Regions from separate parts of the Rhizobium sp. UFLA01-1127 genome, predicted to be linked through region 2. Evidence: predicted binding sites of a transcription regulator. Region 2 holds the regulator's gene; each other region holds the start of a gene.

Region 1 (10,508 bases), on a different contig from region 2:
CGACGGCGGCAAACAGCGCCATCCGACCCATCCATGACCGTATGCCCGTCGTCATCAAGCCGGAAGACTTCGCCCGCTGGCTCGATTGCAAAACGCAGGAGCCGCGCGATGTGCTCGAGCTGATGAAGCCGGTTCAGGGGGATTTTTTCGAGGCGATTCCGGTTTCGGATCGCGTCAACAAGGTCGCCAATATGGGGCCGGACCTGCAGACGCCCGTAACGCTTGATCCGGTCAAGAAGCCGCCGAAGAAGGCGGATCCCGAAGACGGACAATTGAGCCTTCTCTAAGCGGCCGCCATCCAGCGGCCAGCAGCCGGGAAATAGTGCTGCCGACACGATCAGCCGGCGAGGTATGCTACTAAGCGATCTTTTTCTTGAGAGGCTTGGTCTTCAGCATCAGATGTGCCGCGAGAACGGCTTTCAGGCCCAGCGGGCGATAGTGCTTGCTGGGATCGATCTTTGCCTGCGGTTGTGCCGGCTGGTCCTTCTTCTGTGTCATGTTTCACTCCTCACCATGCTCTCGCGGAGCATTTTTCGATTCATGGTCGAACAGTGCTTTTTGTCGTAAATCATGACAAATCGAAGGCGTTTTCCAATCAGCTTTTGTAAACAACGACCATATTTCGAGAGATTAGCGCCGAATCCTCGTGTAGAATCCGCACTGCCGCAATGTTTGAATCCGCCTCGAAGCCGCCTTGCCGTATGTCGGGTTGCCGATAGTCAAGCCTCTGATTGACAAAGGAAGCTTGCAGACTTGCGGTTGCAGCGGATCGCGGCGTCAAGAGGCTGCCGCGCAAACGGACGAAGCGGCTTTGCGATAACGGATACTTAGATGTGCCGTCCGATGTCGTCGTTGGAATCGTCGACATTCGGATCGGCGGGACCGTTGATGGTATAGGTGCCGTATTTCTTCGCCCAGGAGCGCGCGCCGAAGGGCAGGGACAGAAGATAGACGACAACGGTTACGACCATGACATGCCACGTATAGCTCATCAGCAGCGCGACATAGACGACGACGCCAAGCATGATCGGCAGGACCAGATCGCGCCTTATGCCGCTGCCTTCCGACTTGCCGGACCAGACCGGAAGGCGGCTGACCAGCAGGAAGCCGATGAGAACGGTGTAGGCTGCACCCCATAAGGCGAAGGTGCGGTCGGGGGCCAGCCCGAGAAAGCCGAGATAGACCGGCAGCAGCACGAGCATGGCGCCGGCAGGTGCCGGTACGCCGACGAAATATTCTGACTGCCAGGAAGCCTTGTGCTCGCGCTCGGCCATGACGTTGAAGCGGGCAAGCCGCAGTCCGGCGGCGATCGTGTAGATGAGCGCGGCGATCCAGCCGAGCGAAGGGGCCTGATCGAGCAGAAAGACGTAGACGACAAGCGCCGGAGCAACGCCGAAGTTGACGATATCGGCAAGCGAATCCATCTGCGCGCCGAATTTCGAGGTGGCCTTCATCAGCCGCGCAACCCGCCCGTCGATGCCATCGAGGAAGGCTGCGACCAGCACGGCGGCAACGGCAAGCTCGTAACGGCTTTCGAAGGCAAGACGAATGCCGGTCAGCCCCGAGCAGATCGCCAGCACGGTGATCATGTTCGGCACGATCAGCCGCAACGGGATTTCCCGAAGGCGAGGCCCGCGCGCTTCGTCATTGGGTCCATGCGGCTCGAAAGGCGGAAAAGGCGTCTTCATCTTGCTCGTGTTCCTAGAGCAATTCCAGCAAAAGTGCGAAGCGGTTTTGCGTCCGGAATTGCGTGAAAACAATGGTATAGAGTGTTTCCGCAACTCCGTTTTGGGCGGAAATACTCTCGGATTCAGCTGCGGCGGCTGATGGTTGCGCCCTTTGCCGAGCCGAATTCGGCGATGACGGTTTCGCCGGCGATCGCGCGCTGGCCTATGGCAACGCGCGGCGAAGCGCCTTCCGGCAGGAAAATATCGAGGCGCGAGCCGAAGCGGATGAGGCCGATGCGCTCACCGGCATCGAGTGGCTCGTTCGGATTGACGAAGCAGAGGATGCGGCGTGCGACGAGACCGGCAATCTGCACGACGCCGATCTCGCCATGCTTCGTTTCGATGACGAGGCCGTTGCGCTCGTTCTGTTCGCTGGCCTTGTCCAGCTCCGCATTGAGGAAACTGCCCTGGCGATACGCGATGTTGGTGATGCGCCCGCGCATCGGCGAACGGTTCACATGGCAATCGAAGACATTCATGAAGATCGAAATGCGTAGCATCGGATGATGACCGAGATTGAGCTCCGCCGGCGGCGTCACCATCTGCACACCGGAAACCTTGCCGTCGGCGGGCGAGATCGCCAGATCATCGTCCTGCGGCGTCATGCGTTCGGGATCGCGGAAGAAATAGGCGCACCAGAGCGTCAAGATCAGGCCGATCCAGAAGAGCGGCTTGAAGATCCAGCCGAGCACCAGTGACGCGACGAAGAAACCTGCAACGAAAGGATAGCCTTCCTTGTGCACCGGAACGATGACGTTGCGCACGCTGTTGAACAAGCTCATCTGTGGCCTACTCCGTTAGGGCAATCTCGCCAAACCGGGTTCCGGTCGCCGGACGAGATTATGCCAGTCAAAAGAATGAGAGCAAGATAAGCGGTCCTGCTCTGATTACCAGACGAGCGTGACTACAGGCAAATTTTGTCATGGGCAATGCTTTCGCACGTTCGCCCCCCAAAGCACTCCCCGCGGGGTTGGGATTCCGACGATCTCTTGTGCTGAAAGGCGTTGCTTGCGGAGCCTTGCTGTCCTGCAGCGAAAAGGCCGCCGGAGGTCTCCGGCGGCCTGCAAACCTCACGGCAAATCGAAAATCAGAGGCCGAGAACGGCGCGCAGCTCCGCCCTGGCGCCTTCATATTCGCTCTTGTAGTCGTCATGCGTCATGATGGTTTCGGCGATGACGGTGCCGGCAATGTGCGCGGCTTCGATATCGGAGGCGTAATGGATGCCGCCAACAACGCGGTTATGGCTGTATTCCCAGGCGCGGGCCATGATGGCGGCGCGCTTTTCCGGTACCATGTTCGAAAGCACGATGCCCATCAGCGTGCCGACCGTGGCGTGGCCGGACGGATAGGAGCCCGACTTGGAGAGCGGCACGATCGGCTTTACGAGATCGCTGTAAAGATGCGGACGCGGGCGCTTCCAGACGTCCTTGGCTGGATCGACGACGGCGCCTTCCGTTTCGACGACGCGATCGAAAAAGGCCGAGAATTTCGGCAGGTTTTCCTTGGTGAATTTCGGATTGCCGATGACGTCCGAGAAGCGCCAGACGTTCTCTTCGGCATCGGCCACGGCGCGCGCGGCCATTTCCGGCGTGCGGGTCACCTGGATCGTCAGAATTTCGCCGAGTTCGGCCTTCATCTGCGCCGAATCATTCGCAGGTGGCGGCGGCAGCAGATTGAGGAGATTGATCTCCTTGGCGTCGGCGAACGGCTTGGCATCCTCGGCGAAAACCGGCGAGGCAAGGCCGACGACGAGCAGCAGGCTTAAAGCTTTGGCAAAAATACGCATTTGGGGCTCCCTGGATGTGAGAGCCGTACCTAGCAAGTTGTCATCTCAGCTTCGTGACAGCGGCCGGTGCAAAACGTTTCCGTAAATCTGGCGCGAGACTTGCCGGCTTTCGGGCTCAGCTTGCCGGCGCCAGCCGGTCGACCACGCCCAGATCGTCGCTTTCGCGCACCTGCTTCAGGTGTTCTTCCGCCTGTGTCGCCTCGCGCTGGCGGTTCCACATGGAGGCATAGAGCCCGTTTTGCGCCAGCAGGTCGGTATGCGTGCCGCGCTCGGCGATGACGCCGCTCTTCAGCACGATGATTTCGTCCGCGCTGATGACGGTCGATAGCCTGTGCGCGATGACCAGCGTGGTGCGGTTCTTGGAAACGACGTCGAGGGAGGCCTGTATTTCGCGCTCGGTCGTGGTGTCCAGCGCTGAGGTCGCTTCGTCGAGGATCAGAACCGGCGGCGCCTTGAGAATGGTGCGGGCGATCGCGACGCGCTGTTTCTCGCCGCCCGACAATTTGAGGCCGCGCTCCCCGACCTTGGTATCGAAGCCTTCCGGCAGGTTGCGGATGAATTCGCCGATCTGCGCGATCTCGGCCGCTCCGGTCACTTCCGCCTCGTTCGCGCCCGGCCGGCCGTAGCGGATATTGTAGGCGATGGTGTCGTTGAAGAGCACGGTATCCTGCGGCACCATGCCGATGACTTTGCGCAGGCTCTTCTGCGTGACGGTTCGCAGGTCCTGATCGTCGATGGTGATCGTGCCGCTCTGCACGTCGTAGAAGCGATAGAGCAGGCGCGATAGCGTCGATTTTCCGGCACCGGAAGGCCCGACCACCGCAACGGTCTTGCCGGCTGGCACCTCGAAGGAAATACCCTTCAGGATCGGCCGGGCCGGATCGTAGGCGAAATGCACGTCCTTGAAGGAGATGGCGCCGTTGTGGATGACGAGCTCTTTGGCGTCGGGCGCATCGATCACCTCGGGCTTGACCTCGAGCAGATCGAACATCTCCTCGATGTCGGTCAGACCCTGGCGTATCTCGCGATAGACGAAGCCGATGAAATTGAGCGGCACCGAAAGCTGCAGCAGCATGGCGTTGATGAACACGAAATCGCCAACCGTGTGATGGCCGTTCAGGACCGACCAGCCGGACATGACCAACATCACTGTCGTACCGAGGCCAAAGATCAAGCCTTGGCCGAAGTTTAGCCAGCCGAGGGATGTCCAGACGCTGGTAGCAGCCTTCTCGTAGCGCTCCATTGATTGATCGAAGCGCTTTGCCTCCATCTCCTCGTTGCCGAAATATTTGACCGTCTCGAAGTTCAGGAGCGAATCGATCGCTTTCGTATTGGCGTCGGTATCGCTGTTGTTCATCGTCCGGCGGATGGAGATGCGCCAGTCGCTCGCCTTCACTGTGAACCAGATGTAGAGCCAGACCGTGACGGCCGTCACGGCGAGATAGGAAAAGCCATAGCCGCGCCAGAAGATGATGGCGGTCAGCAGGAATTCGATGAAGGTCGGAAACGTATTGAGGATCGTGAAGCGGACGATCGTCTCGATGCCCTTGGTGCCGCGCTCGATGATGCGAGAGAGCCCGCCGGTCTTTCGCTCCAGATGGAAGCGCAGCGACAGCTCGTGCATGTGCACGAAGGTCCTGTAGGCGAGCTGGCGAACGGCATATTGGCCGACGCTCGCAAACAGCGCATCGCGCAGCTGGTTGAGGCCGAGCTGGATCAGGCGCGTCAGGTTCGTGGCAACAATCAATGCGATGGCGCCGACCAGGAAAGCCGGCAGAATGCCCTGCATGTCGAGCTTGCCGTTCAGCGCATCGACGGACCATTTGAAGAAGTAGGGGACCAGCAACAGGAAGAATTTCGAGACCAGCAGGAAGACGGTCGCCCATACGACCCGCATCTTCAGGTCCATGCGGCCGGCAGGCCACATATAGGGCCAGAGATTGATGATTGTATTCAATGGATTGCTGGAATCCGCCGATATGGTTTTCTTCTGGCTTGCCATGTCCGTCTCCGGCGAATGATTGGGCAGCCGGGCATCGCAGCGATTGCGTCGCCGACTGGCAAGCCCTCGCAGCCAGGGCATTGCCATTGCGCGAAGACTATGAGGGTCGGGCGACGCTTATACTATTTTCATCCCGTATAAAAGCGGCGGCCAGGCGTTCACGCGCCTAGCCGCTCCCGTCGCTTTCAAAAAACGAGACGATGCCAGAGCAGTTCCAGGAACAGTGCGAAGCGGTTTTCCGTCCGGAATTGCGCAAAACGAAAGGATAGAGCGTTTTCGCGATTCGAAGAAAAGCGAAAGGGCTCTAAAGATGTTCGCCGGAAAGCCGCTTGCGATGAAGCTCTTCGGCATTGGGCAGCGCGTCCTTCGGCAGGCCGAAGACCTGTCCGGGCAGGATGCGGTCCGGATTGTTGATCTTGTCTTCGTTGGCCAGGTAGATGGTCGTATAGCGTACCCCGGCGCCATAGATGCGGCGCGAAATCTGCCAGAGCGTGTCGCCGCGACGGATGATGACGGCGTTGGTGTCCTGCGACAGCGGCGCCTGCTCGAGCGTCTTCGGGCCGTTGCCGTTGGACGCGACTTCCGCATTGGGCTGTGCCGGCGCCGTCTGGGCGGGCGCGGTGACGACGGCGATCATCTGCTCCAGGCCGGGCAGCGCGGCGCCGACCGATTTCGGGTCCTTCGGCAGAGCAACCAGTGCGGCAAGCGCCTTACCGGCAGCGCTGGAAGCATCGGCCGCGGCTTTCTTGACTGCCGCACTGGCGGTGATGGCCGGGCGGAATTCCGAAAGCGACTTCAGCGCGATTTCCGTTCCGGATCGGGCTGCCGCAAGCTGTTCCGCATTCGGTTGCCTGCCGTCGGCAAAGAGACCCTTGAGCAGCGCGAAAGCCTTGCCGGCGCCTTCCTTGAGCTTGGCAAGCTCGCCTTCGTCGAGCGGTACCATGCTCGTGGTCGCCGCCTGCCCTTGGGTGGTGCTTGCGGCCGGCGTTTGGGCAGCGACCGTCACCTGGTTGCCTTCAGGGCGTGTGAAGTTGACGCTGGCACGCACGATGACCTTGCCGGCCTCGTCGAGCACATCGACGCGAATCTTGTGGTCGCCGACCGCGAGCGGCATCTTGCCATCGACTACGAAATGGCCGTCGACGCCTGCTGCGTTCTCGCCGATAAGCTTGTCGTCGGCATAGGCTTGGACCTTGGCACCCGGCTTGGTGGTGCCCGCAACGAAGATATGGTCGTTTTCAATTTCCACCGCGTTGACCATCACATCGGGGCTCGCGTCCGTCTTTGCCGCCGACGGCGCGGTCGTGCCGGCCGCGGGGTTGGCGGATGCGACGGCCGTGCCATCCTGCTGCGGCTTGGAGTCTGCCGCGGCCGCTGCGCTCTCCGTTGGCTTGGTCTGTGCACCGGCTGCCGGCATATCGTGCTCGTTCGATGTCACCCGGCCCTGTTTGGAGGAAGGGGCGGTAATGATGCGGCTTGCGGCGCCTGGCTTGGAGACCATGGCGAGAAGCTGTGTCGAATCGTCCTTGGGTACGGAAATGGTCGCGACTTCTTCGGAGTTGACGGCCTTGCCGTCCTTGCCTGTCGCGCGCAGCACCAGCTCATGGTCGCCGGGCGGAAGTGGATTGTCGAGCACGGCGGCGAAGTCGCCGCTGGGGCCGACATTGGTCGTCGTGACGACCTTTTCGCCGTCGATAATCTCCAGCTTGGCGTTGGGCTCGGCCGAGCCGGCAATGACCGTCGAGCCGTTCGGCTCCACGCGCAATACGTCGAATGATGGTACATGGGGCTTTGCGGCCGCGCCAGTCTCAGGGGCCGGCTGGCCGGTCAGCGCTGCGAAAGCCTTGTCGATAGCGGCACCGGCGTCGGCGGCGTTGTCAGGCAGGGATTGGATGATGCCGAGCGCCTTGCCCGCGCCGTCCTGCACCTTCTTCACCAGCCCCGTCGTCGTAGCGTCGACACCTGCCGGAAGCGCGAAGCCGACGATCGATTGCAGCGCGGTGATCGCCTTCGTTTTCGCGGCCGCGAAGACATCCGCGGCCGGCGCATTGCCATCCTTGAACAGCGCCTTGAGTTCGGCAAGCGAGGTGGTCGCCGTGCCCGTCAGCTCGGTCAGCTTCCTGGCGAGGTCCGCGGTGTTGATGGCGGTCGATACGCCATTCTGCGTCGTCTTGGTCGCATTCTGCGCGTTCTCGTCGATCGTATTCTTCACCGTGTTGCCGGCTTGATTGACGGCATTGCCGATCGGGTTCTTGTCGCCGTTGATGCGGGGCATCACGAAGAAGACCATCAAAAGGGTCGCAATTGCCAACACCAACAGAGCCAGCCAACCGGCACGGTTCTTCATCATCATTCATCTCCACGCGGCGAAGTCGTCGCAACTCCTGAAATTGCTAGCGATTTCGCCTGCTTTTACAAGCTTTCTAAGCCATTTTCGCATGTCCCGACACAAGTTTTCCTTTGAAAAATCTTGACTGAGCATCTGCAGCATAGTTGTTTGCATCCATGACCGACGATTCCACGCCAATTCGAACCATTTGCGTCTATTGCGGCTCAAGGCCGGGACGCGATCCCTCCCATATGGCTGCCGGCCGCGAACTGGGCAAAAGCATTGCCGAAAACGGCCTGCGGCTGATCTATGGCGGCGGGACGAAGGGCATCATGGGCGCTGTTGCGAGCGGCGTGCTGTCGCACGGCGGTCAGGTCACCGGCATCATTCCGGAGTTTCTCGTCGATATGGAAGCGACGCGCCATTCGCTCGGTCAGCTCGACGAACTCATCATAACGCCTGATATGCATGCGCGCAAACACGGCATGTTCGAGCGCGCCGACGCCTTCGTGGCGTTGCCGGGCGGTATCGGCACTTTGGAGGAGATCGTCGAGATCATGACCTGGGGTCAGCTCGGCCGTCACGAAAAGCCGATGGTCTTCGCCAACATAAACGGTTTCTGGGACCCGATGATGGAACTCATCCGCCATATGACGGAAGAGGGCTTCGTGCACACCGCCCATCGCGTCCAACCGCTTGTTATCGACAAGGTGGCCGATATCATTCCGGCGATCCGCAAACACGCCGCGGAAACGCACGGCGACCGTAGCGGCGAAGAGGCCGTCATCTCCAAGCTTTGATTAAAGATTTGCTAACCATGTCTGTAGGTTAGCGCCCTCTGCTCTGACGCAGCATAGACCAGGTGTAAAGCGCGAGACCGGCCCAGATCAGCGAAAATGCGATGAGCTGCGTTGTGCCGAAGGGTTCCTTGAACAGGAAGACGGCGATGAGGAAGACCATCGTCGGTACGATGTATTGCATGATGCCGATGGTCGATAACCTGAGCAGCTTCGCGCCGTTGGCGAAGATCATCAACGGCAGCGCAGTCACGAGCCCGCAGCCGAGCAGAAGCGCGGTATCCGAAACGCCGGTCTGGTAGAAGTGGCCTTCGCCGCGTGCCTCAAGATAGACGATGTAGAGGGCGGCGGGAATGCAAAGCAGCAGCACCTCGATGAAGAAGCCTTGATTGGCTCCGACCGGCAGCGTCTTGCGGAAGAAGGCATAGAACCCCCAGGAGAAGGTCAGCGACAGCGCGACCCAGGGCAGCGTGCCGGCTTTCACCGTCAGGATGACGACTGCGATGGCTGCAAGGCAGATGGCGACGATCTGTGCCGGCGCCAGCTTTTCCTTGAGCAGGATGGCGCCGAGCGCGATGCTGAACAGCGGATTGATGAAATAGCCAAGCGCAGCGTCGAGCGAATGGCCGGCTCCGATCGCCCAGACATAGGTTCCCCAGTTGATGGTGACGAGCGCTGCCGTGAGCGACGCCATAGCGATTGTCCGCGGGTTGCGAAATGCCGCCTTCACGTCACTCAGGCGTCCAAGTACCAGCAACACGATGCCGGCGACGGGAACCGACCAGACGATGCGGTGGGCGATGACCTCGAAAGCCGGGATATGCGCGAGCGCCTTCATATAGAGCGGCAGAACACCCCAGAAGAGATAGGCGGTCAGCGCGAAACCGAAGCCGCGGGCAGCGTCGCTGTTCTTGATTTCAGGTTTGACCGCATCGGTGGCCATGAATTTTCCCGTCGTCTTTCCATTATTCGAGACGGGATTACTCCAATGCGTGCCGCGTGGCCAATTCATTTCCTTGACGGCATCGTCAAGCTTTTTGATAGGCGGCGGATTACTCCGCCGCGATTTTGCCCGCCATATGCCGGTTCTTCATCAGCTTGTAGATGACGGAATCCATCAGCGCCTGGAACGATGCATCGATGATGTTCTCGGACACGCCGACAGTCCACCAGCGTACACCACTGCTGTCGGTGGATTCGATCAGAACCCGGGTTATGGCCTCCGTGCCGCCGTTGAGGATACGCACCTTGAAGTCGGCCAGTTCCAGGTCGTCGATCTCGTGCTGGTATTTGCCGAAATTCTTGCGCAGCGCAAGGTCGAGCGCGTTGACCGGGCCATCGCCTTCGGCCACCGACATGATCGTCTCGCCGTCGATGATGATCTTGACGACTGCTTCCGAGACGATCTTCACCCGGCCGTGGGAATCGAAGCGGCGTTCGACCATCACCCGGAAACCGTCGATTGCGAAGAATTCCGGGATGGTGCCGAGCGTGCGCCGCGCCAGAAGCTCGAAGCTCGCATCCGCGCCTTCGTAAGCATAGCCTGTCGATTCCCGCTCCTTGACGATCTGGATCAGCTGGTCGAGCTTGGGATCGTCCTTGCCGACCTCGATGCCGCGCCGCTTCAGGGCGTTGATGAAGTTCGACTTGCCGCCCTGGTCGGAGACCATCACCTTACGGAAGTTGCCGACGCTCTCCGGTGGTACATGCTCATATGTGCGAGGGTCCTTCAGCAGGGCGGAGGCGTGGATACCTGCCTTGGTCGCAAAGGCGGATGCGCCGACATAGGGCGCCTGATGGTCGGGCGAGCGATTGAGCAGCTCGTCGAAGGCGTGCGAAAGGCCGGTCAGGCCCACCAGCCGCTCGG
Region 2 (10,508 bases):
GTTCTGGCGACGCTGATTGCCGCGCTCGCCCTCGTTGAAGGTATCAACACCGGCGCCGTATTCTGGATCTGGGCCATCGTCATGATCGTCACGCTGCTTCGCCCGCCGCTGGTCGAGCGGGTGGAAGTGCCGTCGCAGGCCGAGCCTGCGCCCGTCGATGCGCAAGCCCTGCTGCGCACCGCCTTTGCGGGACTGGCGGCGCTCGACATGCCCGTGCTGATCATCGATCGCGAAGCGTCGGTGCTGGTGCAGAACATCGCCGTCGAAAAGGCCTTCGGTGCCTTTCCGATCGGCGCGCATATTTCATCGAAGCTGCGTTCGCCGGGCCTGCTCGACATGGTGCGCGAGACGATTACCACCAATACCCCGAACCAGATCGAACATTCCGAGCGCCTGCCTTCGGAGCGGGTCTATGTCGTGCGTATCGCGCCGATCGATCTGCCCGAGATCGACAGGCAGGAAGATGCGCTCTTCCTGCTCTCCTTCCGCGACATATCGGAGATACGCCATATCGACCGCATGCGCTCGGATTTCGTCGCCAATGCCAGCCATGAGTTGCGCACGCCGCTGGCGTCGCTGCGCGGCTTCATCGAGACGATCCAGGGACCTGCCAAAGCCGATCCCAAGGCACAGCAGCGTTTCCTCGGCATCATGCTCGATCAGACGACGCGCATGAGTCGGCTGGTCGATGATCTCCTCTCGTTGTCGCGCCTTGAGCTGAAGTCTCATATCGCGCCGGATCAGAAGGTGGATCTCGTGCCGCTGCTCGGCCATGTGCGCGACTCCCTGCTGCCGCTTGCCGGCGATCTCGGCGTGGCCATCGACCTGCATCTGCCGGCGGGCAAGGTCGAGGTACTAGGCGATCGCGACGAGCTGGTACAGGTCTTTGAGAACCTGATCGAGAATGCCTGCAAATATGGCCAGGAGGGGAAGGCGGTGGAGGTCTCGTTGCTGAGCAACGCGGGCCAGGCCGTCGAGGTCGTCGTTTCCGACAAGGGGCCGGGGATTCCGGCAGAACATGTGCCGCGCCTGACCGAGCGCTTCTATCGCGTTAACGTTGAGGACAGCCGTTCGAAGAAGGGAACCGGTCTTGGGCTTGCCATCGTCAAGCATATCCTAACCCGCCACCGCGCCAGATTGATCGTCAAGTCCGAAGTAGGCAAGGGAACCGACTTTACGGTCCGCTTCTGAACGCTTCTGCAACGCGCTATTTCTGGCGTGAATTACCCTAATCATATCAATTGGATGGCCTGTCATAATTGTTTCACTCGCCTGACATAAAAGGGCGGTGTTTTCGCCAGTAAGAATGGCATGCTGAAACAAGGCGGATGTGGCGTTCGCTTCAGCATTCTTCAAAGCTCATCAGGGGGTTCGTTATGAATGCTTTGAAAATGTCCATTCTTGCGCTGGTTGCGGCGGCTGCTTTTGCCGGCACTGCGGCGGCTCGCGATCAAATTCAGATCGCCGGCTCCTCTACGGTATTTCCATATGCCAAGATCGTTGCCGAGTCTTTCGGCGAGACCTTTGCCAACTTCAAGACCCCAGTGGTCGAATCGGGCGGCTCAGGCGCCGGCCTGAAGGAATTCTGCAAGGGCGTGGGAACGGATTCCATCGACATCGCCAATTCATCGCGCCCGATCAAGAGCAGTGAAATCGAAGCCTGCAAGGCCGCCGGCGTTGCCGATATTCAGCAGATCAAGATCGGTTATGACGGTATCGTCTTCGCCTTCGACAAGGGCAATCCGGACATCAGGTTCGAGCCGGCCGATCTCTACAAGGCCCTTGCCGCCGAAGTGGTCGTCGATGGCAAGCTGGTCGCCAACCCCTACAAGAAATGGTCCGAGATCAATCCGTCGCTGCCGGATTTCGAAATCGCCGCCTATATTCCGGGCGAGAAGCACGGCACGCGTGAAGTCTTCGAAGAGAAGGTACTTGCCGCCGGCTGCAAGGCTTCCGGCGCGGCCGATGTCATCAAGGCGGCTGTCTCCGATGCCGAGCGGCAGGCCAAGAAATGCATTGCCGTGCGCAAGGATGGCGCTGCTGTCGATATCGACGGCGATTACCCCGAAACGCTGGCCCGCATCAATGCCAACAAACACGGCATCGGTGTTTTCGGTCTCTATTTCTTTCAGAACAATGCCGACAAGCTGAAGGTTGCCACCGTGAGCGGCATCGTGCCCTCCGGTCAGACGATCGCGGATGGCACCTATCCGGTATCGCGGCCACTGTTCTTCTATGTCAAGAAGGCCCATCTGGGTGTCGTCCCCGGGCTCAAGGAATATGTCGATTTCTTCACCAGCGATCAGATGATCGGACCGGACAGCCCGTTGGCGGAATACGGCCTTGTGCCGGCGCCGGATGCCGAGCGCAGCCAAATCCGTAAGGACTTTGCTGACGGGAAGATCATGTGAATGCGTAAGGATTGGACACCGGCGCGGCTTGGTGCCGCGCCGGCGTTCGCCGGGGAATGGGAATGAGTGTATCGCTGCTGCTGCTTTGCCTGTCGGTCATCGGCGCCTTTGCTTTCGTGCTGGGGCGGGTGAGGGCGGCTGCGCTGTCGGGCGGCAGGTCCTCGGCCATGCATTCCCGGCTCGGCTACCACGGCGCCTATGCCGCCATATGGGCGGTGCTTCCGGCTTTGACGCTCGTCTGTGTCTGGCTGATCGCCAGCCCCATCGTCATCGATCGCCTGGTGACCAAATCCTTTCCTGAAGAGGTTCAGGCTCTGCCACCGGCCGAACTCAATCTCAGCTACGGCATGGTGCGCAGCATCGCCCATGGCATGCGCATGCTGGATGGCCGGGAGCTTGCCGATGTCGATGGCGGCAAGGCCGATCTTCAACTGCTGCTGGCGCAAAAAGGCGTTCCCCTCGCCGTTCGCCCCACGGGCTACATGATCGACGCCGCCAACAAGTATAACAGCATGCGTGAAATCGGCCGGATGGTGATGTCGGCGGCGGCGATCGTCGTTTCGCTGCTCTGCGCGGTCTGCGGCCTTCGTGCCATCGCACCGCGTTTTCGTGCCCGCAACCGTGTCGAACAGATCATTCTCGGCGCATTGATCATCGCCTCCTCCATCGCCGTGTTGACGACGGTGGGGATCGTCGTTTCGATGCTTTCGGAAGCGGCGCGCTTCTTCAGCATGGTGCCTGCCGACGAATTCTTCTTCGGAACCGTCTGGGATCCGCGCTTTGCCGGCGCGGGGTCACAGACCTCGGGCACCTTCGGCCTGATTCCGCTGCTGGCGGGAACGATCTATATCGGCCTCGTGGCCATGCTCTTCGCCGTCCCCATCGGCCTGTTCGCGGCGATCTACATGGCCGAATATGCTTCCGCACGCGTTCGCTCCGTCGCCAAGCCGATGCTGGAGGTTCTGGCCGGCATTCCCACGATCGTCTACGGCTTTTTCGCCCTCGTGACCGTCGGACCGTTTCTGAGAGATATCTCCGCCGAGATCCATGGCTTGATGACCGGAAGCTATAGAAGCTTCATCGAGGCGCAGAGCGTTTTGACGGCCGGCTTCGTCATGGGAGTGATGCTCATTCCTTACGTCTCTTCGCTATCGGACGACATCATCACGGCCGTGCCGCGCTCGCTTCGCGACGGCTCGCTCGGCCTTGGCGCCACGCGGTCCGAGACGGTCAAGCGCGTGCTGCTGCCGGCTGCCCTTCCGGGCATCGTCGGCGCGCTGCTGATGACCGCGTCGAGGGCCGTCGGCGAAACCATGATCGTTGTGCTGGCCGCAGGCGTAGCGGCGCGCATGCAGCTCGATCCCTTCGAGCCGATGACCACCGTCACGGTGAAGATCGTCAACCAGCTGACCGGGGATCTTGAGTTCACCTCGCCGCAGACACTCGTCGCCTTCGCGCTCGGCATCACGCTGTTCTGCCTGACCCTGTGCCTCAACGTCTATGCGCTCTACATCGTCCGCCGATACAGGGAGCAATACGAATGAGCGACGTCGTATCCTCCTCAGCGCCGAATATGCCTCGCGGGCTCACGCCGGGTGCGTTTATGCGCCGCGATATCGGCATCAGACGGCGCTATGCCGCCGAGCGCCGCTTTCGCGCCTACGGCTTCACAGCCGTCATCTTCGGTCTTGTGTTCCTTGTTATCCTGGTCTCGACCGTGGTCGGCAACGGCTATACAGCCTTCGTGCAGACGTCGATCACCCTGCCGATCGAATTCGCGGAGAAGACGATCGACCCGGCGGGCAGGCGCGGCAGCGATCCGAAGGTCCTGATAGCAGCCAATTATCAGGTGCTGGTGCGAGAAGGGCTGGTGAAGGCGCTCGGCATTGATCCCGCCAATCACGCGCTCGTTCGTGAAGCGATCGCCATGGTATCGGACGGCGCCAGGATCGTGCTTCGCGACCGGGTCGCCGCCAATCCGTCGATCATCGGAACGACGGAGAACGTCACCTTCCTGGCCAGCGCCAACATCGATTCCGCCAGCAAGGGACAGATCGATCTGACCGTCAGTGAGAAGGACCGTAAGGTATCCGACCGCCAGGTCGCGTGGATGAAACGGCTCAGCGATAGCGGCGCGTTATATAAGGCCTTCAACAGCGGCTTCTTTCTGTCCGGAAATTCGAGCCGGCCGGAAGCTGCGGGGCTCGGTGTCGCGCTGATCGGCTCGCTCTATCTGATGCTGACCGTGCTCGTGCTCGCCTTGCCCATCGGCGTCGCCGCCTCGATTTATCTGGAGGAGTTCGCGCCGAAGAACCGGCTGACGGATCTGATCGAGGTCAACATCAACAATCTCGCCGCCGTGCCCTCGATCGTCTACGGTCTCCTGGGCCTCTCGGTCTTCATCAACACGATGGGCCTGCCGCGCTCGGCTTCGCTGGTCGGCGGTCTCGTATTGAGCCTGATGACGCTGCCGATGATCATCATCGCGACGCGCTCGGCGCTGCGGGCAGTGCCGCCGTCGATCCGTAGTGCTGCGCTCGGCCTTGGCGCCTCGCGCATGCAGATGGTTTTCCATCACGTCCTGCCGCTTGCGATGCCCGGCATTCTGACGGGCACGATCCTCGGGCTTGCCCATGCGCTCGGCGAGACGGCGCCGCTGCTCTTGATCGGCATGGTCGCCTTCGTCGCCAATTATCCAGCATCGCCGCTCGATCCTTCGACGGCGCTGCCCGTGCAGATCTACATGTGGGCGAACGAAGCCGAGCGTGCCTTCGTCGAAAGGACGTCCGGCGCCATCATCGTGCTGCTCTTCTTCCTCGTCGCGATGAACATCGGCGCCATCCTGCTGCGCCGGCGCTTCGAACGGCGCTGGTAAGGGAGGGTCGTAAGATGAACATGATGACCGAAGCCGCAAGCGAAAGAGCATTGACCAGGAAGATGACGACGATCCCCTACAAGATGATCGGCCAGGATGTTTCGGTCTTCTATGGCGACAAGCGCGCGCTCTTCGACGTCAATCTGAAGATACGCGCCAATACGGTCACGGCTCTCATCGGCCCGTCCGGCTGCGGCAAGTCCACCTTCCTGCGCTGCCTCAACCGCATGAACGATACGATCGAGACATGCCGCGTCACCGGCAAGATCACGCTCGACGATCAGGACGTCTACGACAATAGCATCGATGTCGTGGAATTGCGTGCCCGCGTCGGCATGGTCTTCCAGAAACCCAACCCGTTTCCAAAGTCGATCTACGAGAACGTCGCCTACGGCCCGCGCATCCATGGCCTGCATCGCTCCAAGGCCGATCTCGAGCATATCGTCGAAACCAGCCTGCAGAAGGCCGGTCTCTGGGGTGAGGTCAAGGATCGGCTCCATGATGCCGGCACGAGCCTGTCCGGCGGTCAGCAGCAGCGCCTGTGCATAGCCCGCGCCGTCGCGGTCAGCCCGGAGGTCATCCTGATGGACGAGCCGTGCTCGGCGCTCGATCCGATCGCGACCGCCAAGGTCGAGGATCTCATTCACGAGCTGCGGGAGAATTTCACCATCGTCATCGTGACGCACTCCATGCAGCAGGCAGCCCGCGTCTCGCAACGCACCGCAATGTTCCACCTCGGCCATCTGGTCGAGGAGAACGACACCGATAAGATGTTCACCAATCCCGACGATTTCCGCACGCAGGATTACATCATGGGCCGTTTTGGTTGATGATGTCAGGCGCGCGGCTCCTTTCACACAGTTCACTTTGAGGATAGAAAAAATGGTCTCCACTCACATTCTCTCAGCCTACGACGAAGACCTGAAGTTCCTGACGCGCCGCATTGCGGAAATGGGCGGCCTGGCCGAGCAGATGGTCAGCGACAGCGTACGCGCCCTGGTCAACAGCGACGCGGCCCTGGCCCAGAAGGTCATCTCCGACGATGTGGTTCTCGACCATGCCGAGCGCGAAGTCGGCGACAAGGCGATCGTCACGATCGCCCGCCGTCAGCCGATGGCCGCCGACCTTCGCGAAATCATGGGCTCGATCCGCATCGCCTCCGATCTGGAGCGCGTCGGCGATCTCGGCAAGAACACTGCAAAGCGCGTCATTGCCGTACAGGGCACCGGCGTCCCCCGCCGTCTTGCCCGCGGCATCGAGCATCTCTCCGAACTGGCATTGAGCCAGCTCAAGGAAGTTCTGGACGTTTACGCCACCCGCTCGCCGGACAAGGCCGTGTCGATCCGCGAACGCGACGAGGAAATCGACGCCATGTATACCTCGCTCTTCCGCGAGATGCTGACCTACATGATGGAAGATCCGCGCAACATCACCACCTGCACGCATCTTCTCTTCTGCGCCAAGAACATCGAGCGCATCGGCGACCATGCCACCAACATCGCCGAGACGATCTATTACATGGCGACTGGTGCTCAGCCGGAAGGCGAGCGCCCGAAGGATGATACCGCCAACACCGTCGGCGCGGTGACGGAATAATTTGGAAGCGAAGAAAGGAGACCATAGGCGCATGGTTCCGAGAGTTGCTGTTGTAGAAGACGAGGAAGCGCTCAGCGTTCTGCTGCGCTACAATCTCGAGGCTGAAGGCTTCGAGGTAGATACGATCCTCAGAGGCGATGAGGCCGAGCTGCGTCTCCAGGAGCGCATCCCCGATCTCCTGATCCTCGACTGGATGCTCCCCGGCGTGTCCGGTATCGAGCTCTGCCGCCGGCTGCGCATGCGGCCGGAGACCGAGCGCCTGCCGATCATCATGCTGACCGCCCGCGGCGAGGAAAGCGAGCGCGTGCGTGGCCTTTCCACCGGCGCGGACGACTACGTCGTCAAGCCGTTCTCGACGCCGGAGCTGATGGCTCGCGTCAAGGCGATGCTGCGCCGTGCCCGCCCGGAGGTTCTCTCCACGGTGTTGCGTTGCGGCGATATCGAGCTGGACCGCGAAACTCACCGTGTCCACCGCAAGAGCCGCGAAGTGCGGCTGGGGCCGACGGAATTCCGCCTGCTGGAATTCCTGATGTCCTCGCCGGGCCGCGTCTTCTCGCGCTCACAGTTGCTCGACGGTGTCTGGGGCCACGATATCTACGTCGACGAACGCACTGTCGACGTTCATGTCGGCCGCCTGCGCAAGGCGCTCAATTTCTCCAATATGCAGGATGTCATCCGCACCGTTCGCGGCGCGGGCTATTCCATGGAAGCCTGAGCGGCAAGGCCGCTCGGGCATCACTACATAGCGGCGGAAATAGAAAAACGGGCCTCGAGTGGCCCGTTTCTCATTTGCAGCGCCGCGCACCATATGTGGCGCGCAAAGGTCGCTGTAGCGCTTTAAATCTGCTGCACAATGTGACGCTTAACCGTTGTTTCGGCGGCGATCATGCACCGGCTGGTATGCCATGCGCTGGTGATAGGTGCAGTAAGGCGACGAATCCGGGCTGTCATTGCCGCAGAAGTGGAAATCGTCCTTCAGCGGATCGCCGACTGGCCACTTGCAGGTGCGTTCCGTCAGCTCCGTCAAGCCAAGCCGGCGGGAGATCGGAACGACGACGTTTGCAGCCGGGCGATATTGGATTTCGTTGACGGAATCAACCTCGATCTCTTCCTTCAGCATGGTTGCACCCTGCTGGCGGGTGATTACGGTGCGGGTGGCAACGCGCGATCCGTAGCTCGTGGCGCGAGGAGCTGTGGCGCTGCGCTTCGGCGTGCGCGCCGCGGTTGTCGTGCCGCCTGCCTTCGCTCGGCCGGGAAGGTTGAGGCGGTGTACCTTGCCGATAACGGCATTACGGCTCACTCCGCCAAGCTGCGCAGCGATCTGGCTGGCGCTCAACCCTTCGGACCATAGCTTTTTCAGCTTCTCGACGCGTTCGTCTGTCCAATTCATGCCCTGTCTCCGCTGTCGCGTTTCCGATGGCAGAATCCCTCACCATTGCCTCGCATGGAAACGAGGCGCGAAACGCTCTAAAATTGTGGTGACTAGTTCCGCCGCATGCAGTCTAGCAATTGCTTTTTAACCTAGTGTGAGGCTGACTCCGTGACAAGAGTCGCGGGAATCTTGAGGAATCGATTTCGAGGTTTTCCCCAACTTGCTGTCCCGGCGTGGCATTTCTGCAATAGCCGCCGCCGAACCCATCTCTTTTGCCCGCAAGCGCTTTCTCGCACCTGCTAAACGCCAGTTTTGTTGACATCGCGGTGCAAAACATCAATAGTGCCCGAGCCGCCGCAAGGCGGCATTTTTGATTTTTTCGGGCCTGTTTCATCAAATGGAAGCGATCGGTCCTTAAAGTTGTGATCAGGAGATATGGCCATGGCCGAGACCACGCCGCTTTATGACACCTATCTGCGCGCTCCGCTGCGGTTTGAGCGAGGCGAGGGCGTCTGGCTGGTTACCGAAAATGGCGAACGCTACCTCGATTTCGCAGCCGGCGTTGCCGTCAATTCTCTCGGCCATGCGCATCCCCATCTCGTCGCGGAGCTGAAGGCACAGGCCGATAAGGTCTGGCATCTGTCCAACCTCTACGAAGTGCCCGGTCAGGAGAAGCTGTCGAAGCGGCTGACGGAGGCGACCTTCGCCGACAAGGTATTTTTCACCAACTCCGGTGCCGAGGCACTGGAATGCGCCATCAAGACGGCGCGGCGCTATCAATTCGCCAAGGGGCATCCCGAAAAGTTCCACATCATCACCTTCGAGGGCGCCTTCCACGGCCGCACCATCGCGACGATCGCCGCCGGCGGTCAGGAAAAGTACATCGAGGGCTTCGGCCCGAAGGCGCCGGGCTTCGATCAGGTGCAGTTCGGCGATCTCGATGCCGTGCGTGCCGCGATCACCGAGGCGACGGCCGCGATCCTGATCGAGCCAGTACAGGGCGAGGGCGGCATCCGCCCGGCCACCAACGAATTCCTGCGCGGACTGCGCCAGATCTGCGACGAGCACGGCCTGCTGTTGATCCTCGATGAAGTGCAATGCGGCGTCGGCCGTACGGGCAAGCTCTTTGCTTATGAATGGGCCGGTATCGAGCCTGACATCATGGCCGTTGCCAAGGGTATCGGCGGCGGTTTCCCGCTCGGCGCCTGCCTTGCGACGGCGGAAGCCGCTTCGGGCATGAAGGCGGGCACGCATGGGTCGACCTATGGCGGCAATCCGCTCGCCATGGCGGTCGGCAATGCCGTTCTCGACATCGTGCTTGCCGAAGGCTTCCTGCAGCATGTGCGCGATGTCGCGCTGGTTTTCCGCCAGGGGCTCGCCTCGCTCAAGGATCGTTTTCCAGATATCATCGAAGACGTTCGCGGCGAAGGGCTGATGCTCGGCGTCAAGGCGGCCATTCCGCAGGCGGACCTACTGCAGGCGATCCGCGCCGAGCATCTGCTTGGCGTTCCGGCCGGCGACAATGTCATCCGCCTGCTGCCGCCGCTGGTGGTGACCGCTGAAGAAGCGCGCGAAGGTCTTGCCCGCCTGGAACGTGCCGCGGAGCGCGCGCGCTCTGCCCGCGCCAAGAAATCGGCTTGAACTCAACGCCCGTAGATGGGGCGATTACTGCGCCGCGCGTCGGGCGACGCGCAAAGGACGCAGTAACATTTAGGAATCGCATAAGCTTTCCTAAAATCGATGCCGATTTAAGGGCTTATGCGTGCCCCACGCGGGCGTTATTGTTTTTTCTGGAGCACAGGTAAGGACATGGCTTCTCCGAAACACTTTCTCGACCTCTCTGCCGTTCCGGCTGCCGATCTGCGTCACATCATCGATGACGCGATCGTGCGAAAGAGCGCACAGAAGGCCGGCACGGCCGACAAGCCGCTCGCCGGCAAGATGCTGGCGATGATCTTCGAGAAGCCGTCCACTCGAACCCGCGTCTCCTTCGACGTCGGCATGCGGCAGCTCGGCGGCGAGACGCTGTTCCTCTCCGGCACCGAAATGCAGCTTGGCCGCGCCGAGACGATCGGCGATACGGCAAAGGTGCTGTCGCGCTATGTCGATGCGATCATGATCCGCACGACCGATCATTCGCGCCTGCTGGAACTGGCCGAGCACGCGACCGTTCCGGTCATCAATGCGCTGACCGACGACACGCATCCCTGCCAGATCATGGCCGATATCATGACGTTCGAAGAGCATCGCGGCC
Region 3 (10,508 bases), on a different contig from region 2:
CTGGATCTCAGGTCGTCGGCGAATACCTCGCCAAGTCCGGCCTGCAGGCCGATCTCGACAAGCTCGGCTTCAATCTGGTCGGCTTCGGCTGCACCACCTGCATCGGCAACTCCGGCCCGCTGCCGGCGCCGATCTCCAAGACGATCAACGACAAGGGCCTGATTGTATCGGGCGTTCTCTCCGGCAACCGTAACTTCGAAGGCCGCATCTCGCCCGACGTCCAGGCGAACTACCTGGCTTCGCCGCCGCTCGTCGTCGCCTACGCGCTCGCAGGCTCCGTGCAGCTCGACCTGACCAAGGAACCGATCGGCGAAGACCAGAACGGCAAGCCTGTTTATCTGAAGGACATCTGGCCGACCTCGCACGAGGTTCAGGAGTTCATTCAGAAATACGTCACCCGCGAGCTTTACGAGAGCAAGTATGCCGACGTCTTCAAGGGCGACGCCAACTGGCAGGCGGTGCAGGTTCCTCCGGGCCAGACCTATGCCTGGGACGACAACTCGACCTACGTGCAGAACCCGCCTTACTTCGTGGGCATGGGCAAGAAGGGCGCCGGCGTTTCCGACATCAAGGGCGCTCGCGTTCTCGGCCTGTTCGGCGACAAGATCACCACCGACCATATTTCTCCGGCCGGTTCGATCAAGGCTGCCTCGCCGGCCGGTTCCTACCTCATCGGTCATGGCGTCGGCGTCGCCGACTTCAACCAGTACGGCACGCGCCGCGGCAACCATGAAGTCATGATGCGCGGCACCTTTGCCAACATCCGCATCCGCAACCACATGCTCGGCCCGAACGGCAAGGAAGGCGGCTACACCATCCACTATCCGTCCAAGGAAGAGACGTCGATCTACGATGCGGCCATGCAGTATAAGGCCGAAGGCGTTCCGCTCGTCATCTTCGCCGGTGTCGAATACGGCAACGGCTCATCGCGCGACTGGGCTGCCAAGGGCACGAACCTGCTCGGCGTACGCGCCGTGATCGCCCAGTCCTTCGAGCGTATCCATCGCTCGAACCTGGTCGGTATGGGCGTCATCCCCTTCGTCTTCGAGGACGGCACCACCTGGGCCAGCCTCGGCCTGAAGGGCGACGAGCTTGTCACCATCGAAGGTCTGGAACACATCAAGCCGCGCGAGCGCAAGATCGCCAAGATCACCTATGGCGACGGCTCGGTGAAGGATGTTCCGATCATCTGCCGTATCGATACGCTGGATGAGGTCGTCTACGTCAATAATGGCGGCATCCTGCAGACAGTTCTGCGCGATCTCGCCGCCTGATAGACGCTAGAACCATGCTTGAACGCCGCCGGGGGGGAAATCTCCCGGCGGCGTCTTGTTTTTCACGGTGATGTGTTCGACGCGGCTGCCATGCGGTCTGGGCCTCACCCCTTCGTGACTTTGCGTCATCGCACTAAACCATTATCTCTTGTTTCAGGTTTTTCAGGCTTGATGTGGATATGATCATCCAAGGCGTGAGCGATTGGAGTCTGTGGGGCAGACGGCTGTAGGATACAGAGGTAAGATGGTAATGCGCCTTCGATTTTCGGTTCCGCTTCTGGCAGGCATCGCGCTCGCAAGTTCGCTGCATGCGCAGGAGGCCACGAAAATCAAAGGTGTCGTCGAACTCTTCACCTCGCAGGGCTGCGCGTCCTGTCCTCCGGCAGATGCGGCGTTCCGCAAGCTGATCCGTCAAGGCAATGTGGTCGCGCTCGCCTATCATGTCGACTATTGGAATTATCTCGGCTGGAACGACACCATGGCGTCCAAGGAGAATACGGCGCGCCAATATGCCTATGCCCGCACGATGGGCCGCAGCGGCGTCTATACGCCGCAGGCGATCGTCAATGGCAGGGACCATATGAACGGCGCCGATCTCAATGCCATCAACGTTAAGCTCGATGATTTCCAGCGCCTTGGCGAGGGGCTGACGGTTCCGGTGAGTGCAGCCATGAAGGGCGACGAGCTGGAGATCAAGATCGGCGCCGGACAGGGCAGGGCCAACGTGGTTGCCGTCTATTTCGACAAGGAGCAGATGGTGGCGCCGAAGGGCGGGGAAAACACCGGCCAGCAGATCGCCTATATGCATGCGGTATCTGATGTCGAGACCGTCGGCATGTGGGACGGCAAGGTCACGAGCCTCGTGCTGCCCTCAACCGTGCTCGATAAGGCGGGCCGGAGAGGTCTTGCTATTCTGCTGCAATCGTCGACGCCTTCGGGCGATCCAGCCGCCATTCTTGGCGCGACTGTCCTGACGGTCGGTTCGGACGGCTGAAGGGCTTTTACGACTCTCGGCCCTTGCCGGAAGCTTGCTGTTTCGGCTTGTGCGGAAAAGATTCCCTATCTGGCTTGTGCCAAAAAGCTCTCTATTTCGGCTGGCGCCGAAAAGGGTCCCTATTTCGGCTGGCGCCGAAAAGGGGAGGTGCCCGGCGAGGACGCATTCGGGGCTGGGGTTTAATCGATGCGCCCCGGCCGGGCCGTTTGACGCGGCGGCGCCAAACGGCTCCCTATACTTCCTGTAAATTAGGCGTCGTTTTGACTGAAATGCGGCGCTGACGAGATGCTTTCGGCCACAGGAAAGAAATTGTGAGGTGCCGACCGCCTTGCAATTTGAAGCGGCTGAGGCAAACTGTCATTCTCGTGTCATGAGATAGCCCCTGGGGGATTAATGACTGATCAGCCGGATTTGCGACATAGCGAAAGCCGCTCCGTGGAAAATACCTCTTCCGTCGTCGTTGATCTCAGAGAATACAAACAGAGCAAGGATCCGCTGCCGGTGACCTTCCATCGGCGGGAGCTGGACGCGATTCTCTGGATCTATGGCCGCATGGTCGGCGAAGGCGAGTGGCGCGACTATGCCATCGACCATCTGAAGGAGAAGGCGGTCTTCTCCGTGTTCAAGCGTTCGGGCGAAATGCCGCTCTTCCGCATCGAAAAAAACCCGAAGCTTTCGGCCAAGCAGGGCGCCTTTTCCGTCATCAACACCAACGGCATGATCCTGAAGCGCGGCCACGATCTGAGCCAAGTTCTGAAGGTGTTCGACAAGCAGCTGAAGCTGGTCGAGAAGTAGTTTCTCCGCATTTGTGGAGAGTATGGCAGCCCCCCTCTGTCCCCTCGGGACAGGGGGTATCAGAGTGCCGCCTATGATAGACTCGGTTTAGCCTCCAAACAAAGTTCCCGGATAAACCGACGGATCCGGATCGGTACCGGTTCCCTCGCCGAGTGCCTTCTGCATCAGCATCGTATCCAGCCAGCGGCCGTGCTTGTAGCCGGTGCCCTTGAGTAGACCGACTTCGGTGAAGCCAGCCGCCCTATGTACCGCGACCGAGGCCGGATGGGCGCCGCCGATGACGGCGATCATCTGGCGGAAGCCGAGCGCCTGACAGCTTTCGATGAGCGCATCGAGCAGCAGCCTGCCGACGCCGCGTCCGCGGGCCTCCGGTGCCAGATAGATCGAGTCCTCCACCATCCAGCGATAGGCCGGCCGCGTGCGGAAGGATGATGCATAGGCATAGCCGAGAAATGCGCCGGTCTCGTCTTCAGCGACGAGATAGGGATAGCCCTTGTCGCGGATCGCCTCGAACCTGGCCGTCATTTCCTGCTGGCTCGGTGGGGTGATCTCATAGCTTGCCGTGCCGTTGAGGACGGAATCGCGATAGATTGCCGTGATGTGGGGAAGATCGTCTGCGGTAGCGCTGCGGAGGCTGACGGACATTGTTTTCATTGCCTGATCTGCGGTTTACGAAGACCGCTATCAAATAACAGTGCTACCTGCCAGGCAAATAAAAAGGCGGCCGAAGCCGCCTTTCCGTTCTCATTCATGCTCTGCGATCAACGGCGGTTGCCGAGGAATTGCAGCAGGAACATGAACAGGTTGATGAAGTCGAGGTAGAGCGACAGGGCGCCCATGATCGCCTTGCGGCCAGCGACGGTCACATCGTCGGCGTCATAGTACATTTCCTTGATCCGCTGCGTATCGTAAGCGGTAAGGCCTGCGAAGATCAGGACGCCGATCACGGAGATCGCGAACTGCAGGGCGGACGAAGCCAGGAAGATGTTAACCAGCGAAGCGATGATGAGGCCGAAGAGACCCATCATCAGGAACGAGCCCATCGCCGACAGGTCTCGCTTGGCCGTGTAGCCGTAGAGCGACAGCGCGCCGAAGGAGGCGGCGGTCACGAAGAAGGTCTGCACGACGCTCTGGCCGGTGTAGATGATGAAGATCGACGACAGCGACAGGCCTACCAGCGCGGCGTAGACCCAGAAGGTCGTCGTCGCGGCAGCCACGCTCATGCGGTTGATCCTGAAGCTCAGGAAGAAGACCATTGCCAGCGGGGCAAGGATGACAACCCACTTCAGCGGGCTCAGATAGATCGCCTGGCCGAAGGCCGTGATCTGTCCGTTTGCGAAAGCGAGCGAGAAGGAGAGATAGGCGGCAACACCCGTGATCGCCAGACCCAGCGCCATCAGGTTATAGACCTTGAGCATATAGGCTCGAAGGCCCTCATCTATCATCGCACCGGATTGCGCACCGCTCTGCGTCCGGTTTTGGTAATTGCGAAAGTCAGCCATGTTTTCCTCTTTCAAGCTCCGATGTGAGTACGGTGTCGGGTCTTTCAAGGCCCAGGCGCCGCTGCGGAGCTCAGCATGCCTGCACAGAATATGAGGCTTTCGGGCGTCGTACACAAGGGTCAAGCGGGTAGGCTCATGTTAAATCGATGTAATATCGCGCCGAATCACCATGTCCCGTCAGAGCATGATGCCGAAAACTGTGATCGGCTTTCGGACGACATCATGCTCTACTTCTTTGAGTTTAGAGCGGATTCAGATTTTAGGTCGAACAGACCTAAAACCATCCGGCTCTAATACGCAAAGACGAATCAAAGCTCGCGCAGAACGGGTGCCGCCTTCTGGCCGAGGATGCGCCAGGTGCCGATCAGGCCGATGCCGACCGTCAGCACCAGAGCGATGACGAGCGTCGATAGGGCGACGTCGGGCAAGAAGGCCGAGGGCAGGCGCATGATGCGGCTGACGATGTACCAGGCGGATGCGGAGCCGGCGATCAGCGCGAAGACGGCGGTAGCAGCACCCAAAATCAGATATTCGTAGCTGAAGGCACGGATCAGCGTCGCCCGCGTTGCGCCGAGCGTCTTGAGGATGACGGCATCGTGCGTGCGAGCGCGGTTGCCGGCAGCGAGCGCACCGGCCAGCACCAGCACGGAGGCGATGAGCGCAACAGAGGCAGCGGAGCGGATGGCGGTCGCCAGCTGTCCCACCAGCGTGTTGACGACATCGAGAGCGTCCTTGACGCGGACGCTTGTTATGGTCGGGTAGGTATTGGTGACCTTTCTCAGGATCGTCACTTCCTGCTCCGAGGTGGCGGACGTATCGGTCAAGGTCGCAAGCCAGGCGTGCGGTGCGCCCTTGAAGGTATTGGGCGAGAAGATCATCACGAAATTGATCGACAGCGACTGCCATTGCACCTTGCGGAAGCTGGCGATCCTGGCGGTGACATTGCGGCCGAGCACGTTGACAGTGACCTTGTCGCCAAGCTTCAGGCCGAGCGCCTTGCCTTCCTCTTCCGAAAAGGACACCAGCGGCTCGCCGCTATAATCCTTGTCCCACCATTTGCCTTCGGTGACCGAGGCGTTTTCCGGCACCGTATCCGCATAGGTGATGCCGCGATCGCCGCGCAGCACCCATTGGCCCGCGGCCGGCACCTTCATCTTGGTGACATCCTCGCCGTTGAAGGCGACGATCCGGCCGCGCAGCATCGGCGCTTCGACGAGTTTGCCTTTCGGGTCGATGTCGAGGACGATCTTGCGGAAGCCTTCGAGCTCCGGCCCCTGAATATCGACGAAGAAGAAGTTCGGCGCCTGTTCGCTCATGCGGCCCATCAGTTCGCGGCGCATATTGCCGTCGATCAGCGTCAGGGTCACCAGGAGCGCCAGGCCGAGGCCGAGCGACAGCACCACAGATGAGGTGAGCGCTCCGGGCCGGTGGATATTGCCGATCGCCAGGCGCAGGGCCGGCGAGCGCACGCGCGGGCTGCGGCGGGCAACCCAGGACACCAGGGCTGCCACTAGGCGCAGCACGACGAAAGCTCCGGCAATCGACACGACGAAGACAATGGCAATGAAGCGGTCATAGGCGGTGACGATCGCCAGAGCGGCAAGGGCCGCCATTAGCAGGCCGGCGGCGAGCAGGTAGGGCCAGCCGGGCAGGCGGCGTGCCTCGAAGCCCTGCTCCCGGAACAGCGCCGTCGCCGGCACCTCGCGGGCGTGGCCGAGCGGCGGAATGGCGAAAGCAAGCGTCGTCAGCAGCCCGAACAGGGCCGCCAGGGTCAGTGCGCCGGGATAAATCCTCGGCGCGGTCGAAATCGGCAGGAATTCCGCCATGAACTGCGAAGCGATCATCGGTGCGATGGCGCCGAGAACGAGGCCGGCGGCTATGCCGGCAAGTGCGATGACGGCGATCTGGATGAGATAGATCAGCACGACGACGAAGGCTGGAGCGCCCAGGCACTTGAAGGTGGCGATGGTCGTGCGCTTCGAATCGAGGAAGGCGCGGACGGCATTGGCAACGCCGACGCCGCCGACAATGAGCGCCGCCAGACCGACCAGTGTCAGAAACTGCGAGAAGCGCGTGACATTGTCGGCAAGCTGCGGGGCGGCACGGTCGCTGGTGCGGATCGACCAGCCCGCTTGCGGAAAGGCGGCATTGGTGCGGTCGCCGAGATTGCGAAGGCCGGTTGCGGGATCGGCCATGCGGATCTTGTAGGACTGCTCGACGAGGCTGCCCGTCGTAATCAGACCGGAAGCGATCAGGGCATCGCGGCTCGTCAGCAGGCGCGGCGCGAAACCGAAGCCTTCGGAGACGGCGTCCGGTTCCGTCGTGATTGTGCCTGATATACGCAGCTTGGCGTTGCCCAGCAACAGATCGTCACCGACCTTGAGGTTCAGGCGCTCCAGCAGCAGGGGCGCGACGACCGCACCATAGGTGCCGTCCTGGGCGGCCAGCAGGGTTGAGAGCGGCTGGTTTGGCTCGGCTTCGAAGGTGCCGTAGAGCGGATAGGCGCTGTCGACGGCTTTGACCTCGACCAGCGCCTGGTCCGAGCCATCGGGCATGCGTGCCATGGAACGCAGGCCCGTGGAGCGGGAGACTTTGCCCAAACCTTGGAGATAGGCCAGTTCCTCCGGCGTCGCCTCGCGATTGCGCAGCTCGAAGCGGGCATCGCCAGCAAGCAGCGATTGCCCCTGCGTCGAGATCGCGTCGGTGATCGAGTGGGAAACGGAATTGACGGCGGCGATCGCGCCGGTGCCAAGGGCGATGCAGGCGAGAAAGATGTAGAAGCCGCCAAGGCCGCCGCGCAGTTCGCGCATGGCAAGGCGGAAAGCGAGCCTCAGGCGCAATCCCGTCGCGCTCATGCCATGGCTGCCTGGCTGGTGCGCGTGCGCATGCTGTCGTTCTCGATCTCGCCGGAGCGGACGCGGATCTGGCGCGAGCATCGGGCGGCGAGCGCGGGATCGTGGGTGACGAGCAGCATGGTCGTGCCGCGCTCGGCCTGCTGGGCAAAGAGCAGGTCGGCAATCTGCCGGCCGGTATCGGTATCGAGATTGCCCGTGGGCTCGTCGGCGATCAGCACCGCCGGAGAGGGTGCGAGGGCTCGGGCGATCGCCACGCGCTGCTGTTCGCCGCCGGAAAGCTGGCCGGGATAGTGGGTGAGTCTTTCGCCAAGCCCCACCGCCTCCAGCTCGCGCCGGGCGATGTCGAAAGCCTCGCGAACATTGGCAAGTTCCAGCGGCACGGCGACATTTTCGAGCGCCGTCATGTTGGCGATCAGATGGAAGGATTGGAAGACGATGCCGATATTGCGGCCACGGAAATCGGCGATGCGATCTTCACTGAGGCTGTGCAGCGGCGTATCGCGGATCAGAAGTTCGCCGCTGTCGAGCTTTTCCAGGCCGGCCAGAACCATCAGCAGGGTGGACTTGCCGGAACCGGAGGGGCCGACGATGCCGACGGCCTCGCCCTCCATGATCGTCAGGTCGATGCCCTTCAATACATGGACCGATGCGGCGGCCCTGCCGAGCGTCAAATCCGCCTTCTTCAGCTCGATGATGGTTTTTGCCAATGCGAACGCCCTATATACCAGAGAACATCGGAGACAATGACGGGCGCACTGGCCCGAGCAGCGAATCTAGGGAATGGATCATGGGTTTTAAAGTTGCCGCACTTCACTTCGCTGTCATCACTTTCGGTCTTTTGTTTGGCGCGATGGGTGCCGCAAACGCACGGACCATTCAACTGGTCGGCTTCGGCGACAGCCTAATGGCCGGCTATCAGCTCCCGCCGGGCGACGGGTTCCCGGCCAAGCTGGAGGCGGCGCTGAAGGCAAAGGGGCTGGATGTGGCCGTCGCCGATGCCGGCGTTTCCGGCGATACGACATCGGGCGGACTGTCGCGCATAGACTGGTCGGTGCCCGATGGGACCGACGGCGTGATCCTGGAACTCGGCGCCAACGACGCGCTGCGCGGCATTCCGCCGGAGCAGACGGAAAAGAACCTCGAGACGATGATCGAGCGGCTGAAGGGCAGAAAGATCCCGATCCTTCTCGCCGGCATGCTGGCGCCTCCGAATATGGGGGCCGATTACGCCGAGAAATTCAATCCGATCTACAAGCGGCTGGCCGACAAATACCATCTTCCGCTCTATCCATTCTTCCTCGACGGCGTGGCAGCTCATGCGGATTTGCAGCTGCCTGACGGGATGCATCCGAACCCCAAGGGTGTCGATGTCATGGTCGAGCATATCTTACCGGCCGTTATGAGTTTTGTAGGGATGATTGACGCAGGTGCGAAATAGATGCTTGCACCGGCTGCAAATGCGTGATTCCCTACCTATACCTGCAAGAGATTCGGGGAGTGCTCGTCATGCCGAGACTTTTTACCGCCCTCGAAATTCCGCGCAATGCGGCCATGAGCCTGTCATTGTTGCGCGGTGGTCTCCCGGGAGCCAGGTGGATCGACGTTGAAAATTATCACATCACTTTGCGCTTCATCGGCGATGTCGATGGCCGCACGGCGGATGAGATCGTCGACCGGCTGGACCGGATAGATCGGCCTGAGTTCCAGCTTCGGCTGGAGGGCATCGGTTCCTTCGGCTCCAAGAAGCCGCATTCGGTCTGGGCCGGGGTTTCGCAGACGCCCGACATGTTCGCCCTCCAGAGCGAAATCGAGCGCATCTGCCAGCGTATCGGCCTGCAGCCGGACCCCCGCAAGTTCACGCCGCATGTCACGCTCGCCAGGCTGAAATCCTCGCGGGTCGACGATGTCGTGCACTATCTCTCCGGCCGCGGCAACTTCTATACCGCGCCGTTCACCGTTGGGCGTTTCGTGCTTCTGTCCTCGCGCGAGTCTGTGGGCGGCGGTCCTTATCTCACCGAAGAGATATTCCCGCTTCATGAGCCTCGCAGCACTTTCCCGGCCTTGGGCAAGAGCGCGCTGCAACCAGCGAAGAGCATGGTGTAAACAGCTTCGAAATCCTCGCGGTCGCCATAATAGGGATCGGGAATGTCCCTGTTGCTGCCAAGCGCGAGGGCGTTGAAGAGATGTAGCTTGCCGAGGGCATCCGTCGATGCTGCCTTGCGCAAGTTCTTCAAATTGTCTTGATCCATTGCCAAGATCAGATCGAACCTGCCGAAATCGGCGGGTTCCATGCGTCGAGCCTGCTGACCGGAAATATCGATCCCATGATCGGCCGCAACTGCGATCGAACGGCGATCGGGGCGTTCTCCCTGATGCCAGCCGCCGGTCCCGGCCGAATCAATTTCGAATTCGTGCGCGCGGCCGGCCTTGCTCGCCAGATGCCTGAATATGCCTTCGGCGAGGGGTGACCGGCAGATATTGCCGGCGCAGACGAAAAGAATCCTGTGACGATCCATGCTATCGTTCCACCGCTGGAGCTTTTCCGCTTTTCTTCGAAATGCGAAAACGCCCCATCCTTTTGCTTTTACGCAATTCCGGACGGAAAACCGCTGCGCACTTTTCCTGGAATTGCTTTAGAGAGGAGTGACGTGTCATGAAATATGAGAAGCTCGACCGCACGGCAATCGATGACAATCTTGCCGAGCTCTCCGGCTGGGTGCTTGCGGCCGACGGTCTTTCGATCTCCAAGACGTTCAAATTCCGCAATTTCGTGGAGGCCTTCGGCTTCATGACGGAATCGGCCCTTGCCGCCGAAAAATTCAACCACCATCCGGAATGGTTCAATGTCTATTCTCGCGTCGAGGTAAAACTGACGACGCACGATGCCGGCGGCCTTACCGATCACGATATCAAGCTGGCAAAGGCGATGGAGAAGGCGGCTGCGCGCCGGCTCGATTGAATCGCTGCAGGCGATCACCATATGTTGACACGGCCCGGACGACGGGTGCGAACAGAGGTGAATGGAATGGATGACATCAAGTACGGGGAAATCCTGATGCCTGGTGACGAAGAAGCCCAAAAAGAGCAG

Evidence for each region. Region 2 encodes PhoB, which activates phosphate uptake and scavenging genes when phosphate is short. Its sites were predicted from a motif close to TGTCATNNANCTGTCAT; they were not measured.
Region 1: the regulator PhoB is predicted to act here: its motif matches at 3,552-3,568, upstream of Q4Q11_RS00885 (acid phosphatase).
Region 3: the regulator PhoB is predicted to act here: its motif matches at 2,624-2,640, upstream of Q4Q11_RS26050 (DUF2794 domain-containing protein).

The regions. Positions count from the first base shown of each region.
Region 1 covers NZ_JAUQTZ010000002.1:32,386-42,893, reverse strand. Annotated here, with positions in the region: gene Q4Q11_RS00905 (SOS response-associated peptidase) at 1-287, shown strand, start outside; gene Q4Q11_RS00900 (hypothetical protein) at 358-498, opposite strand; gene pssA (CDP-diacylglycerol--serine O-phosphatidyltransferase) at 828-1,688, opposite strand; gene Q4Q11_RS00890 (phosphatidylserine decarboxylase) at 1,811-2,509, opposite strand; gene Q4Q11_RS00885 (acid phosphatase) at 2,815-3,513, opposite strand; gene Q4Q11_RS00880 (ABCB family ABC transporter ATP-binding protein/permease) at 3,629-5,515, opposite strand; gene Q4Q11_RS00875 (LysM peptidoglycan-binding domain-containing protein) at 5,820-7,865, opposite strand; gene Q4Q11_RS00870 (LOG family protein) at 8,021-8,644, shown strand; gene rarD (EamA family transporter RarD) at 8,673-9,584, opposite strand; gene cimA (citramalate synthase) at 9,694-10,508, opposite strand, start outside.
Region 2 covers NZ_JAUQTZ010000055.1:2,232-12,739, reverse strand. Annotated here, with positions in the region: gene phoR (phosphate regulon sensor histidine kinase PhoR) at 1-1,191, shown strand, start outside; gene Q4Q11_RS15690 (substrate-binding domain-containing protein) at 1,377-2,411, shown strand; gene pstC (phosphate ABC transporter permease subunit PstC) at 2,474-3,955, shown strand; gene pstA (phosphate ABC transporter permease PstA) at 3,985-5,286, shown strand; gene pstB (phosphate ABC transporter ATP-binding protein PstB) at 5,301-6,116, shown strand; gene phoU (phosphate signaling complex protein PhoU) at 6,169-6,882, shown strand; gene phoB (phosphate regulon transcriptional regulator PhoB) at 6,914-7,597, shown strand; gene Q4Q11_RS15660 (GcrA family cell cycle regulator) at 7,745-8,272, opposite strand; gene Q4Q11_RS15655 (aspartate aminotransferase family protein) at 8,696-9,895, shown strand; gene argF (ornithine carbamoyltransferase) at 10,064-10,508, shown strand, end outside.
Region 3 covers NZ_JAUQTZ010000142.1:229-10,736, forward strand. Annotated here, with positions in the region: partial or broken gene acnA (aconitate hydratase AcnA) at 1-1,274, shown strand, start outside; gene Q4Q11_RS26045 (DUF1223 domain-containing protein) at 1,525-2,268, shown strand; gene Q4Q11_RS26050 (DUF2794 domain-containing protein) at 2,662-3,063, shown strand; gene Q4Q11_RS26055 (GNAT family N-acetyltransferase) at 3,151-3,708, opposite strand; gene Q4Q11_RS26060 (Bax inhibitor-1/YccA family protein) at 3,825-4,565, opposite strand; gene Q4Q11_RS26065 (ABC transporter permease) at 4,874-7,420, opposite strand; gene Q4Q11_RS26070 (ABC transporter ATP-binding protein) at 7,417-8,127, opposite strand; gene Q4Q11_RS26075 (arylesterase) at 8,208-8,858, shown strand; gene thpR (RNA 2',3'-cyclic phosphodiesterase) at 8,927-9,523, shown strand; gene Q4Q11_RS26085 (low molecular weight protein-tyrosine-phosphatase) at 9,454-9,936, opposite strand; gene Q4Q11_RS26090 (4a-hydroxytetrahydrobiopterin dehydratase) at 10,074-10,379, shown strand; gene Q4Q11_RS26095 (YkvA family protein) at 10,446-10,508, shown strand, end outside.